2 regions of the Streptomyces sp. NPDC058239 genome follow, and region 1 is predicted to be linked to the other one. Evidence: predicted binding sites of a transcription regulator. Region 1 holds the regulator's gene; the other holds the start of a gene.
What was found. Region 1 encodes HspR, which represses chaperone genes until heat shock. Its sites were predicted from a motif close to TTGAGNNNNNNNNNCTCAA; they were not measured.
Positions count from the first base shown of each region.

Region 1 (7,210 bases):
TTGATCTCGGAGAGGACGGTCTTCAGCCGTTCCTCGAACTCGCCGCGGTACTTGGCGCCCGCGACCATCGCGCCGAGGTCGAGCGAGACGAGCCGCTTGTTCTTCAGGGACTCGGGGACGTCGCCCTTGACGATGCGCTGGGCGAGCCCTTCGACGACGGCCGTCTTGCCGACACCGGGCTCACCGATGAGCACCGGGTTGTTCTTCGTACGCCGCGAGAGCACCTGGACGACACGCCGGATCTCCTGGTCACGCCCGATGACGGGGTCGAGCTTGCCCTCCCTGGCTGCGGCCGTGAAGTCCGTACCGAACTTCTCCAGGGCCTTGTACTGGCCCTCCGGGTCGGGTGTGGTCACCCGGCGCCCTCCCCTGCTCTTCTCGAATGCGTCCAGCAGCCTCTTCGCACTGGCCCCCTGACCGCTCAGGATCTCACCGGCCCGGCCGCCCTCGGCGGCGATGCCGATCAGCAGGTGCTCGGTGGAGATGTAGTCGTCGCCGAGCTCCTTCGCGCGCTGCGCGGCATCCGCGATCACGGCGAGCAGCTCGCGGTTGGGCTGCGGCGGGGCGACGGTCGACCCGGTGACACTGGGCTCCGCGCCCAGGAGCCGCTCCGTCTCGGTGCGTACGGCGATCTGGTCGGCCTCGACGGCGGCGAGCAGATCGATGATGTTCTCGTTGTCCTCGCCCGCGAGCAGCGCGAGCAGCAGATGCCCGGGGGTCAGATCTGGGTGCCCGTCCTTCACGGCCCTGCTGGTGGCCGCGTTGATGGCGTCCCGGCTCTTGTTGGTCAGCTCGGCGTCCACGTGCGCTTTCTCCTCCTTGCGGTGACTGGTCTCTCCACAACACTGACTAGGTCAACGTGCACAAAGTTGAGTCTATTCCACTCAACCCTGTTCCGGACCGGTCCCCGGGCTCCAGCTCTCCTCTTCCGATGCTCCGAGTGAACCGGCCGGAGTGGACCTCCGCCACCGCAGGGGCGGTCACGTTTCCGTGCTGCCTACGCTGTCCCCATGGCAGTCGATGTGATGAATCCCGGTCCCGAGTACCTCGCGTTCTGGCGCGAGCGCCACCTGTGCACCCTGACCACTCCCCGCTCCGACGGCACGCCGCATGTGGTGCCGGTGGGTGTGACGTACGACCCCGGGGCCGGGCTCGCCCGCGTCATCACCAACAAGAACCGCCAGAAGGTCGCCAACATCCTGGCCGCGGGCCCGGACGGCGCCCGGGTCGCGGTCTGCCAGGTCGACCGGGGCCGCTGGGCAACACTGGAGGGCCGCGCCACGGTGCGCACGGAGGCCGACGTGATCGCCGACGCGGTGAGCCGCTACGCGGAACGCTACGAACGCACGCCGGCACCCAACCCGGACCGCGTGGTCATCGAGATCGCCCTGGACCGGGCGCTCGGCAGGGTGTGAGGGAGACCGCGGACTTCCCGGGTCTTCCCGGCGGCGGCGCTTCCCTGGGCAGCACAACGGCGCCATCGTGTTCAGGTCACGATGGCGCCGTTGTGTGGGGGAGTGACTGAGCGACGTGTAACGACGGGGGATCGCTCAGGCACTGCGGGGGGTGGCGGAAATAGTCTCTGGCTCGAACAGCTGGTGGTCCCGCCGGTCGAGGTTGACGAAAATCATGTCGTACCGGATCGCGCAGCGAACGGGCTGCGGGGCTCCACGCGGCTTGCGGAGGCACCGGTAAGCACGTACTTCGTCGTCTTCTTCACGTGCGACAACGATGGGGTCGCCGAACAGAGTGACCATCAGCGAGTCGCCACAGCGGGGGATGGCCGTGACGAGATCGATGAAATGCCAGCCCGAACGGTAGGCCGTGGCCATCTCGCGCCGGAAAGTCCGGTCGTCCGGCGGGATGGTCATGCGCCCGCGGACACGCCAGCCGGCTGGCTGTCCCAGGACACATCACTGGTTCCCATTTCGCCCGCCGACACACTGCTCTGCGCGTCAGCCCTTTGGCTGTCCCACGAAACATCCCCCTGAACTGCTACGGAGAATGCTGCGGCAGCGAAGGCGACAGCAAGAACCGAGCGAAGCAATCTCTTGTACATGGGTGGCTTCGTCCTCACTTGGTAGGTTCCTCTCCCCCGGCTCCACCAAGACCATGTCGCAACCCAGCACGTCGAAGCCACAGGAGCGATGCATCATGTTCCTGTACGTTCAGGACCCTGGGGGGTGGAGATTTGCTCACAACAAGCATGAAACCTACGCATCCTCACCCCATCACCGAACTGTGCGATGAGGGTGCACGCTTGTACGCCAGCGCTCTTGGCGCCGGGCGCATCGCCCGCACGGAGGTCGAAGCAGCTCCCTGCTTGCTGGAATTCGCTCTGCTGCACCCGGACCCGGACGACGCCAAATGGCTCCGCCCGGTTCCGCCGTCATCCGTGCTCGCGCAGCGCCTGCACCCCATAGAGCGGGAAATCCGGGACCGCCGCCGGGTCACGATCGAATTGGCCGACGCATTCGAGCCATTCATGGCCATCAGCGCCCAGCCCTCGGTGACTACGCATGCGATCAGCGTCCTGGAAGGGCTGCAGACCATAAATGCGACGCTGGACACAGCGACCGCCCAATGCACCGAAGAGATACTCACCATCCAGCCGGGCGGTGTCCGCAATCTGGATGTCCTCACCCAATCACTGGAACGCGTGGAAGGGCCGGTGAGCCGCGGCGTACGGCTGCGCACTCTTTATCAGCACACGGTCCGTCACGGCCCCGGCGTCTTCGCCTATCTGGAACGGCTGCACTCGGGGCACGTAGAGGTCCGAACGCTGGAAGAGCTCATCGATCGCATGATCATCTTCGACCGTTCCGTGGCCGTCATACCCGCACGCCGCGACCGACAGGTGGCTCTGGAGCTGCGCCATCCCGGCCTGGTGGAGTATCTGGTATCCGTGTTCAACCAGTTCTGGCAACTGGCGACCCCCCTCACCGAAGAGGCTCCGTACACCCCTCCCAATGACGGCATCACCGGCATCCAGCGGTCCATAGCCAAACTCCTCGTCGAGGGGTACGTCGACGAGGCGATCGCCCGGCGCCTCGGCATGAATGTCCGTACCTGTCGCGCCCATGTCGCCAAGCTCTCCGCCACTCTCGGAAGCAACAGTCGCGCCCAACTCGGCTACCTCATCGCCCAATCGGGAATCCTCGACAAGCCACTGAATTGAACGGTCGAGGAGATGTCCCGGTGGCGACGTACAACCAACCCCCGCCCCGGCCCGTCCAACTCCCGGACACGTACCGCTTCGCAGGGAGAGACCCGACATCATGCAGGCAGCTCCGGACCACCGGCCCCCATCCCCCACCCGCATACGACCGGGGCGCCGGCTCCACGTCCCGGTCGCGCTGGTCGCCGGGGCGGTCCTCGCGCTCGGCTCCGTCGCACCTGCCAGTGCCGACGAGCCGGAGACGGACCAGCTCTGGATCGCGGCGCCGTACGAGCTCGTCCTGCCGACCGCGGACGCCGACGGCTCCGCGACCGCCAACACCGTCGAGGTGAAGCTCGGGCACGACAACACGCACAACTCCGTGACCGGCGGCCGTCTCACGGTCGACGCGTCCGAGCTCGCGGGTGTGGCCGAGGTCAGCTGGCCCTCGACCTGCGCACCGGCCACCGACGCCCTCACCGCGACCTGCGACTTCGGGTCCCTGGACGGCGCCCCGTACGTCTCCGTCGCCGAGATCGGGCTGCGCGCCGCAGCCGGCGCACCCGCCGACGCCACCGGCACCCTGCACTTCACCGCGGCGGCGGACAGTTCCTTCGGCCCCCTCACCGGGTATCCGGCGGACACCCAGATCCGCCTCGGTGACGGCCCCGACCTGGGTGTGAGCCAGCTTCCGTACCGCACCGGCGTCAAGCCCGGCACCGACCTCGCCCAGCCGATCCGCCTGACCAACCACGGCAACCGCACCGCCGACCGCACCCTGCTGACCCTCTTCGCCTCGCACGGCCTGGCGTTCTCGCAGCGCTTCGGCAACTGCACGTACCTGGACGCGGACCCCGTCACCAACCGGAGCGGCACCACAGCCGTCTGTGTCCTCGACGAGCCCGTCGCCCCGGGGCAGGTGTACGACCTGTCGGCGGCCGGCGCGGTCCGTGCGACGAGTGCGGCGTTGTACGAGCGGTTCGACTACTCGGTCGACCGGTTCACCGACGAGGCGTACGAACAGGCCCTCGCGGGAAGGCCGTTCGTCCAGGGCACCGGTGCCGACCTCGGCGCAGCACCCGTCCCCGCGGCCGCCACCCGGAGCGCGGTGGCCGCCGAGCCCGACCTGAACCTCGACGACAACTACCGCTCCACGCAGATCACAGCAGCCAACAAGGCCGACCTGGTCGCCCTCGCGAGCGACATCACCTCCGCCGCGCCCGGTGACACGGTCACCGCCCGGATCGGTGTGAAGAACCGCGGCCCGGCCTGGGTCGCCTCCCTCGGCGCGGGCGCCTCCGTCGCGACGCTCGACGTCCGCATCCCGGAGGGCACCACCGTCACCGGCAAGCCTGACGCCTGCGACCTGTCCGGCACGAACAGCTACACCTGCCGGACACCGATCCTCCTCTGGGAGAAGGCCCGCTCCACGTTCGACTTCACCCTGCACGTCGACCGCCTCGTCGAGGGCGGGGCGAAGGGTTCGGTCGCCACACTCAACGACGACCCGGAGCTGCGGATCTCCGCCTTCGATCCGCGACTGGCCAACAACACGGCCGAGTTCACGGTCTCCGGCAACTGATACGCCGTGGGGTGCGGGTGTCTGCCTGCCGATCAGCGCTCGGGCAGTCGCGGCGCCCCGCCCCACGCCGCCAGCAGCTCCTCCCGCTCCGCACGCTTGGGGGTGCCGCCCTGCCGCGTACGCCCCCAGTCGAGCAGCGCGGCAGGGGTGGCCCGGCCGTTCGCACAGGCATCGAGCAGGCCCTGTGACAGCCGGCACTCCGCGGGGCTGTAGGAGGCGGTGGGCGCGTGCACGATCAATTCCACTCCCTCCGTGGGAGTTTCGATGCGTACGAACATGGCGGGGCCCTCGTCCACCCCGCCGAGCGCTGCTGTGATCACGGTGTCCAGCAGAAGCCCGGCAACCCTGCGCGCCGAGGACCGCACGGGTACACCGGCCACCGACACGCGCTGGATCTCGTCCCAAGTCCACCGGCCGCTCTGGTCCGCCCCGAGCCCCGTCAGCCCCTCCTCGGTGAGCAGCACGCCGGGGCCGGGTTCGTTCGGTGGGGCGCCGATGTGGGCCGCGGTGCCGGTGATCCAGAAGAGGCCGACCATGGACATGCATGACTCCCGACTGTGCCACCGGGCGGTTGGCCCCGGCCCGGTGCGTTGGTGAACGAGCGGGGCCGGTGACAGACCCCTGCCCCATTGTCGCGAGCGTGATCGAACATGAGTCTGGTTTCGGCCGGAGCCCGGGGGCATGCGCAGGGCTGCGGGCGCACAGCGAAGGGCCGGGGGCCGACCCCTTGGGTCGACTCCCGGCCCCGAACGAAACGAATCGTGAGCGAATCGTCCGGCCCGACGGCCGAACCCGCTCAGTCCTTCGGCCGCTTCGGCCGCCAGACCACCAACGCGCTGGTCTGCTGCACATCCTGATACGGCACCAGATCGCGCCGGTACGAGGCATGCACCTGGGCCTCGCGCTGCTGCATCGCCGCCGCCGCGCCGTCCACGGCCGCCGAGAGTTCGGCGACGCGCTGCTGGAGGGCGGCGACCTGGTTCTCCAGTTCGATGATGCGCTTGATGCCGGCGAGGTTGATGCCCTCGTCCTGCGACAGTTGCTGCACGGTGCGCAGCAGCTCGATGTCGCGGGCCGAGTAGCGCCTGCCGCGCCCGGCCGTACGGTCGGGGGAGACCAGGCCGAGGCGGTCGTACTGGCGCAGCGTCTGCGGATGCAGGCCCGAGAGCTGGGCCGCGATCGAGATCACGTACACCGGTGATTCATCGGTCAGTTCGTACGGATTGCGTCGTCGGCCGTCCACCTCAAGCTCCCTTCGCAGCCTGGAACAGCTCCGCCCGCGGGTCGTGGCCCGCGGTCGCCTTCCGGTAGGCCTCCAGCGCGTCCCTGGCCTCGGTGCTGAGGTCCTTGGGCACCGTCACCTCGACGGTGACCAGCAGGTCGCCCCTGGTGCCGTCCTTGCGTACGGCGCCCTTGCCGCGGGCGCGCATCGTACGCCCGTTGGGGGTGCCGGCCGGCAGTTTCAGGGTGACCGGCGAACCGCCGAGCGTGGGCACCTTCACCTCGCCGCCGAGCGCCGCCTCCGTGAAGTCGACAGGCACGGTGACTGTGAGGTTGTCGCCCCTGCGGCCGAAGACCGGGTGGGCGTCGACATGGACCACGACGTAGAGATCGCCGGCCGGTCCACCGCGCTCGCCCGGGCCGCCCTTGCCGCGCAGCCGGATCCGCTGGCCGTCCGAGACGCCCGCCGGAATCCTGACCTGCATGGTCCGGGAGGACTTCGCCCGTCCGCTGCCCTTGCAGACATCGCAGGGGTCCTGGGCGATGAGGCCCCGGCCCTTGCAGTCCACGCAGGGGTCGGTGAGCGAGAAGCCGCCGCCGGTGCCGCGCGACACCTGTCCGGTGCCGAGACAGGTCGGGCAGACCCTGGGGGTGCCGTTCTTGTCACCGGTGCCGGAACACGCCTTGCAGGGCGCCTGGCTGGACATCCGCAACGGGACCGTGGCCCCTTCGACCGCCTCGATGAAGCTGAGCGTCACCTCGGACTCGATGTCCTGGCCGCGGCGCGGCTGCACCCGCGTCCCCGTACCGCCCCGGTTGAACAGGCCGCCGAAGACATCGCCCAGGCCGCCGCCGCCGAAACCACCGGCTCCGCCACCCGCGCCCCCGCCCTGGGTGCCTCCGAAGAGGTCGCCCAGGTCGAAGTTGAAGTTGCCTCCGGCGCCTCCGGGTCCGGCCCTGAAGCCGCCGTTGCCGAAGAGGGCGCGGGCCTCGTCGTACTCCTTGCGCTTCTTGCTGTCGCCGAGGATGTCGTTCGCCTCGGAGATCTCCTTGAAGCGCTCCTCCGCCTTGTCGTCGCCCTTGTTTGCGTCCGGGTGGAACTCGCGGGCGAGCTTCCGGTACGCCTTCTTGATCTCGGCGTCGGTGGCGTCCTTGGGGACGCCGAGGACCTTGTAGTAGTCCTTCTCGACGAAGTCCTTCGTGCTCATCGACGTCCCTCCTTCCGGACGATCGGCCATGGGCCCCCCCCC
Region 1 covers NZ_JBHVWS010000036.1:89,308-96,517, forward strand. The annotation lists gene clpB (ATP-dependent chaperone ClpB) at 1-803, opposite strand, end outside; gene ACFVYE_RS31090 (pyridoxamine 5'-phosphate oxidase family protein) at 1,011-1,415, shown strand; gene ACFVYE_RS31095 ((2Fe-2S)-binding protein) at 1,551-1,871, opposite strand; gene ACFVYE_RS31100 (helix-turn-helix transcriptional regulator) at 2,207-3,178, shown strand; gene ACFVYE_RS31105 (hypothetical protein) at 3,279-4,739, shown strand; gene ACFVYE_RS31110 (hypothetical protein) at 4,772-5,281, opposite strand; gene ACFVYE_RS31115 (heat shock protein transcriptional repressor HspR) at 5,536-5,982, opposite strand; gene dnaJ (molecular chaperone DnaJ) at 5,984-7,168, opposite strand.

Region 2 (7,210 bases), on a different contig from region 1:
CCTTGCGGAGCAGCCGGGCGACGGCCCGCTCCAGGTTTCGTACGCCCGCTTCGCGGGTGTACTCGCCGGCCAGCTTGCGCAGCGCGGACTCGTCGAGCGTCACCTCGTCCTTCTCCAGACCGGCCCGCTCCAGCTGGCGCGGGAGCAGGTGGTCGCGGGCGATGACGACCTTCTCGTCCTCGGTGTAGCCATCGAGCCTGACCAGCTCCATACGGTCGAGCAGGGCCTCCGGAATGGCTTCGAGCACATTGGCCGTCGCCAGGAAGACGACATCGCTGAGGTCGAGTTCGACCTCCAGGTAGTGGTCGCGGAAGGTGTGGTTCTGCGCCGGGTCGAGGACTTCGAGGAGGGCGGCGGCCGGGTCGCCCCGGAAGTCGGAGCCGACCTTGTCGATCTCGTCGAGCAGGACGACCGGATTCATCGTTCCGGCCTCCTTGATGGCCCGGACGATACGTCCCGGCAGGGCACCGACGTAGGTACGCCGGTGGCCGCGGATCTCCGCCTCGTCCCGTACACCGCCGAGCGCGACACGGACGAACTTGCGTCCCATGGCGTGCGCGACGGATTCACCGAGCGAGGTCTTGCCCACGCCCGGCGGACCCACCAGCGCCAGGACGGCACCGCCGCGCCGCCCGCCGACGACGCCGAGGCCGCGCTCGGAACGCCGCTTGCGTACCGCCAGGTACTCGGTGATCCGCTCCTTCACGTCCTGCAGGCCCGCGTGCTCGGCGTCGAGGATCTCCTGGGCGCCGCGGATGTCGTACGCGTCCTCGGTCCGCTCGGTCCACGGCAGTTCGAGGACGGTGTCGAGCCAGGTCCTGATCCAGGAGCCCTCGGGGCTCTGGTCGGACGAGCGCTCCAGCTTGTCGACCTCCTTGAGGGCGGCCTCACGGACGTGCTCGGGAAGATCGGCGGCCTCGACGCGGGCCCGGTAGTCGTCGGACTCGTCTGCGCCGGAACCAGGGCCGCCGTTGAGATCGGAGAGCTCCTTGCGTACGGCTTCCAACTGGCGCCGCAGCAGGAATTCGCGCTGCTGCTTGTCGACGCCCTCCTGGACGTCCTTGGCGATGGACTCGGCGACATCCTGCTCGGCAAGGTGTTCACCGAGCCACTGGATGGCGAGCTTCAGCCGGGCGACCGCGTCCACGGTCTCCAGGAGCTGCACCTTCTGGGCAGTGGTGAGGAAGGGTGAGTATCCGGAATTGTCGGCGAGCGCGGAGATGTCCTCGATCTGCTGGACCCGGTCCACGACCTGCCAGGCGCCGCGCTTCTTCAGCCAGCTGGTGGCGAGCGCCTTGTACTCCTTGACCAGCTCGGCGGCGGCTCCGGGGAGCGGATCGGGGACGACCGCGTCGACCCGTGTCCCTTCCACCCAGAGCGCGGCACCCGGCCCGCTGGTCCCGGCCCCGATCCGTACCCGGCCACGGCCGCGGATGAGCGCGCCCGGATCCCCGTCCGAAAGCCGCCCGACCTGTTCGACGGTGCCGATGACACCGGTGCCGGTGTACGTCCCGTCGATCCGCGGCACAAGAAGCACCTCGGGCTTGCCGCCACCCTCACGGGCTGCGGCCTGTGCGGCTTCCACGGCGGCGCGTACATCGGTGTCGGACAGGTCCAGAGGCACCACCATCCCGGGCAGCACGACCTCGTCGTCGAGCGGCAGCACGGGCAGGGCGAGCGGAGTGACCGCATTGGACTCGGTAGCCATGATCTCCCCTTCGGCACTCAAGTTGAGTTATGCAGACTCAATGCTTCTGAGCCTCCCATTGTTCCCCGGTGCATGTTCGCTGTGAGCGATCGACTGAATGCGCTCGCTCCGCAGGCCCCGCCCGGTCCGGCCGTTTCTGTAGCGGAGAACTCCGGACGCGTCCGCTTTAATCCGGCGGCGTTCCCGGCTTCGGGAACCGAGTCCGCCGGTCTGTGGCTTCCACTCCGTGACCACTGTGGTCGCCGCCGACGCCCTGACGACGGCACGGGACCTCGGACCGGCCGATGTCCCGAGGCCCGGCCCACCTGCGAAAAACCGGTCGGCAACCGGACGGGACACCGGGCAGAGTGCCGGTATGAACGACGACCGAGGGATGAATCCGGACGGCACCATCCGGCGGGAGGGTTCGCTGGGCCGGGTGCCGGCGGCCTTCGCCCCCGTGGTGGCGGCTGCCCGCACCCGGATCGCCGAAGTGTTCGACGGCGCGCGGCTGCACAGCGCGTACATCTACGGCAGCATTCCGCGCGGCACGGCCGTTCCCGGTGTCTCCGATCTGGACCTGCTGCTCGCCCTGCGCACCGAACCCACCGAGGCCGACGAGGCGGCGGCCCGGGCCGTCGAGGCCGGGCTGGACGCCTCGTTCGGCCAGATCGACGGCGTCGGCATCCTGCTGTTCGGCGCCGACACCCTCACCAGCGAACTCGAACGCAACGACCTCGGCTTCTTCCTCGCCTGCCTCTGCACCCCACTGCTGGGCGAGGACCTCGCCGTACAGCTTCCGCGCTACCGCCCCACCCCGCTGCTCGCCCGCGAGACCAACGGGGACCTCCACCTCTCGCTCCCGCGCTGGCGACGGAGGGCCGCCGAAGCCACCACGGACTCCGAACGCCGAAACCTCAGCCGCGGCGCCGCCCGCCGTATCGTCCGGTCGGGCTTCACCCTGGTCATGCCGCAGTGGGGCGGCTGGACCAGCGATCTGGTGGAGTCCGCCGAGGTGTTCGCCCGCTACTACCCGGACCACCCGGAGCGGATCGAGCAGATGAGGGTGGCCGCGCGCACGGGCCGCACCCCCTCCGCCGATCCGGCTGTCCTCGCGGTGCTCATCGACGATCTGGCGCCCTGGCTGGCAGCCGAGTATCTCGCGGTGCACGGCGAGAAGGCCCCACGCCCCTGACCACCGCACCTGTGACCGCACCGGCCCGGCGCAGCAGCGGCCAGCAGGCCACGCCCAGCAGCAGCGCCAGCGGATGGCCCCAGCTGGTGAGGGGGTTGCCGAGGTCGAACAGATCACGCAGCAGCATCGCACCGACCCCGCCGAGCACCAGCACCCGGAGCCACGGCGTGAGCAGCCCGGCGAGCGCACCCACGCTCGCCATCAGCCCGAAGCTGATGCCGTAGTCGAGCCTGTGCAGCGAGGACTCCGGCAGATGACCGGCCACCACGGACAGCCCGACCGGGATCTCCGTGGCGAGCGTCGCCACGACATGACCGAGCAGGAACACACCGGCGGTGCGCCACCCCCCGATGCGGCGTTCCAGGGCGGTCAGCACGAGCGCGAAGCCGAGGACGTACGGGGAGGTGAGCCCGCCGACGACCCACAGGGCACTGGCGGCCAGGACGAGGAACGGGGCCTCGCCGAGATGCGCGACATCCGTGCTCGATTCGCGCAGTACGGCGGAGACGGTGTCCGGATCGGCGCACTCCATGAAGAGGGACGTGGCGACGAGCACCAGCAGATACCCGAAGGTGAACGGGGTACCGGTGGGCGTCGGCAGCAGCCGCAGCCACCGGCGGGCCTTGCGGTCCCCAGGAACGGCGGGCTCTTCCGTACGGCGCTGACGCGGTATGGCGTCGAGCAGCGGCGCCGCGAGCTCTTCTTCGCGAACCGCCCTGTCCGTACCCTGATGCACCGCGCGAGGCCCCTTTCCGTACCAGCCCCCGAAGCAACGTTCCACCCTCCGTGATCGTCCCCCGCGACGCCTATGGCGTGAACCACATGAGCCACGTATGAACCGACTCGGGTCCGGTGCTCGATAGAGGGAGTGTGAACCTGTTGCGCTCCCCGGGGGAGGACCGAAATGACGACGATGCGCTGCTGCGTGCCGTCGCACAGGGGGATACGGCGGCCCTGGCGACGCTCTACGACCGGCATGCCGGCTGGCTGCTCGCCCGGCTGAGCAGACGGTGCGCGGATACCGAGACCGTACGGGAAGTCCTTCAGGACACCTTCGTGACGGCCTGGCGCTCCGCCGGATCGCACCGCGGGGGGCAGATCGGCGGCTGGCTCTGGGTGATCGCCTCGCGCCGGCTGGTGGACGCGCAGCGGGTCCACGCCCGCGCCGGTCTCGCTGCGCAGGCCGAGGCCGAGCGGGCCGGGAGCAAGGAGTGGGCAGCCGCCGCGCCGTCCGCCGAGGAGCGGGTGCTTGCCGGGCTGGAGTACGGGGATGTGGGCGCCGCACTCGACCGGATCTCGCCGGAGCTGCGCGAGGTCCTGCGCGCGACGGTCATCGACGGGCTGACGACCCGTGAGACGGCCCGGCTCCTGGACATACCGGAAGGCACGGTCAAGACCCGGGCGATGCGGGCCAGACGCGAGCTGCGCGCCGCGCTGGAACTGCTGGCGCCGGAAGCCGGTCCGCTGGGAGGCACGGCATGAGGGGAGGCGACGGCGTGACCCACTGGCACGTGGACGGAGAACTGGCCGACCGGTACGCAGCCGGTTCGGTGGCGGAGACGGACGCCTGGTCCCTGGAGAAGCACGTGGAGACGTGCGGGGGGTGCGCGGCACGGGTCTCGGCGGCGGTACGGGCACGGCATGAGGCGGCGGCGATGCTGGACGGGGTGCGGGCGGGGGTGCTGGCCGCGGTGGCGGCGGAAGGGACACCGGAGAGCCGGCCCGCCCGGAGCAACCGGGTCCGTTCCCTCGTGTCCGCAACCGGGGCCGTCCTGAACGGTCGGGTCCGACTTCCCGGGTCCGCCACCCGCACCGGGCGTCTGCTGTGGGCCGCCGGGCCCGCGCTGCGCGGTGCGTGGCTGCTGGCGCTGGTGCTGGTGGCCGTAGGGGCCCTCGCTCTGGCTTACGGGGCCGGGCTCGGCGCGGCCACGCGACCGCTGCTCCTCGTCGTCGCGCCGGTGCTGCCGCTCGCCGGGGTCGTCGTCTCCTACGGACGGCACACGGACCCGATGCACGAGATCACCGCCGCCACCCCGGCCGGCGGGCTGCGGCTGCTGCTGACGAGAACCGCCGCGGTGCTCGGCGTGAGCATCCCGGCGCTCACCCTCGCCGGGGCCGCACTGCCCCCGTCCGCCGTGGGGCCGGGCCCGGCGGCATGGCTGCTGCCGGGGCTGGCGATGACGCTGGCGGCGCTCGCCCTCGGTTCGTACGTCGGCTGCCGTACCGGCGCCTCGTCCGTCGCCGTGGCCTGGGCTGTCGCTGTGCTCCTGCCTGCCTTCGCCACCTCTCCCCCGGAGATCGGCCCGGCGGCCGAAGCAGCGAAGTACTTCGCAGGGCCCGCCGCACAGGGCGGCTGGGCGGCCGGGGCGCTGGTGTGCGCCGCGCTGCTTGCCGCACGCCGTAGATCCTTCGACCATCTGGAGACGTTGTGAGCGTGAACGCATGAACAGCACCACGGCCATCAGCACAATCGAGGTCAGGAAACTGACCGTGCGGCACCGCAGAACTACCGTGCTCGACGCCGTCGACCTCGACTTCGCACCCGGTGTGCACGGGCTCCTCGGACCGAACGGAGCGGGCAAGACCTCGCTGATCCGGGTGCTCGCGACGGTCGCCGCACCGTCCGGCGGCCGGGTGGAGCTGCTCGGCAGCGAGGTCGGCGCGAAGTCCGGCCACCGCAGCCGGGCGGCGGTCCGGCGCAAGCTCGGCTATCTGCCGCAGGAGTTCGGGTACTACCCGGGCTTCACCGTCCGCGAGTTCGTCGCCTATGTGGCCTGGCTCAAGGAGATGGACGCGGCGGCGGTGCCCGCGGCCGTGGAGCTTGCGGTGGCCCGGGTGGGTCTGGCGGACCGGATCGACGCCCCGGTGAAGACCTTGTCGGGCGGGATGGTGCGGCGCGTCGGCATCGCCCAGGCGATCGTCAACGATCCGGACCTGCTGCTGCTCGACGAGCCGACCGCCGGTCTCGACCCGGAGCAGCGGGTCGAGTTCCGGGCGCTGATACGCGAGCTGGGCAGCACGTCCACCGTGATCGTCTCGACCCATCTGGTCGAGGATGTCGCCGCGGCCTGCACCGATGTGACGCTGATCGAGGCGGGCCGGATCGCGTACCGGGGTACGACGCAGGAGCTGACGGCCCTCGGCGGCGAGGACAACGGAGCGGACGGGCCGGACGGCAACCCGATCGAGCGCGGCTACACCGCTGCGCTGCGGGCGCACCGGGGGACGGTGGCGCATCGATGACGAACCCCACCCTGTACGGAAAAGCACGGGCATACACCGCGCTGCGGGCCGAGCTCCGGCGCGGGATCGCCCCCTGGACCGGGCTCGCCGTCGCCCTCACCGTCCTCGTTCCGCTGTGGGGCAAGGCATCCCAGTGGCAGGGCAGCTGGGGCGAGACCCAGAGCCAGTTGCACTCGGCGTCGGCCCTGCTCGCCGGTCCGCTCGTTGCCGCGGCCTCCTGCTGGCAGGGCGGCCGGGAGCATCGCCGCCGGACCGATGAGCTGCTTTCCTCGGCCCCGCGCAGCCGGCTCACGCAGGCGACAATGGCCGCGACGCCGATCGTGCTGTGGGCGGCCGCCGGATATCTGGTCGCACTGGCCGTGGCGTTCGCGGCGACCGCCCCGTACACCGGGGCCGGCAGCCCGTCCTTCTCACTCGTCGCCACGGATCTCGGGTTCCTGCTGTCCATCGGCCTCGTGGGGTTCGTCGTCGGCCGGTTGGTGCGGTGGCGGCTGATCGCTCCCGTGCTGGCGGTGTGCGCCTACGTCGGCCTGGGGTTCCCGAACTATCTGGACTCGGAAGCCCAGTTCCTGAACCCGGCCCAGCAGGTCGACCTCGAAGGGGCCGTCCCTGTGTGGTGGTACGCCCCGGTTCTGGTGGCATGGACGGGCGGCATCGCCGCCGCCGTACTGCTCGCGTACGCGGCAAAGCGGCGCTACCTCGCGGTCGTGCCGCTCGCCCTGTCGATCGCGGCGGGGACGGTGGTCGTGCACACCGGTGCGGATCTCTTCCGGAACGATCCGGCCGCGGCGCGCATGGTCTGCTCGAAGGCCGGCCCCGGCACGCCGCAGATCTGCGTGAACACATACGACGCCCCGGTGCTGCCCCAGATGTCCGAGGCCTTGGCGGGCGTGTTCTCACGTCTGGAGGCAGTCCCGGGCGCGCCGGTCAGATACGTGGACTCCCGATTCGGCACGAAGGACGGCGAAGCCGCCCTCTCGCACGTGACGCGGGGCTGGGGCCTCACACGGAACCGGCTGACCGATCCCCACCAGTACGCCTCGAACACCGCCTTGGGTCTGGTGAACCGCGACTGCCCGGCCGAC
Region 2 covers NZ_JBHVWS010000007.1:7,963-15,172, reverse strand. The annotation lists gene lon (endopeptidase La) at 1-1,708, opposite strand, end outside; gene ACFVYE_RS11215 (nucleotidyltransferase) at 2,064-2,882, shown strand; gene ACFVYE_RS11210 (rhomboid-like protein) at 2,809-3,618, opposite strand; gene ACFVYE_RS11205 (RNA polymerase sigma factor) at 3,753-4,364, shown strand; gene ACFVYE_RS11200 (zf-HC2 domain-containing protein) at 4,379-5,314, shown strand; gene ACFVYE_RS11195 (ABC transporter ATP-binding protein) at 5,325-6,125, shown strand; gene ACFVYE_RS11190 (hypothetical protein) at 6,122-7,210, shown strand, end outside.
Region 2: lon (endopeptidase La) is a predicted target of HspR. The motif match lies at 1,731-1,749, and genes of this name have one in related genera.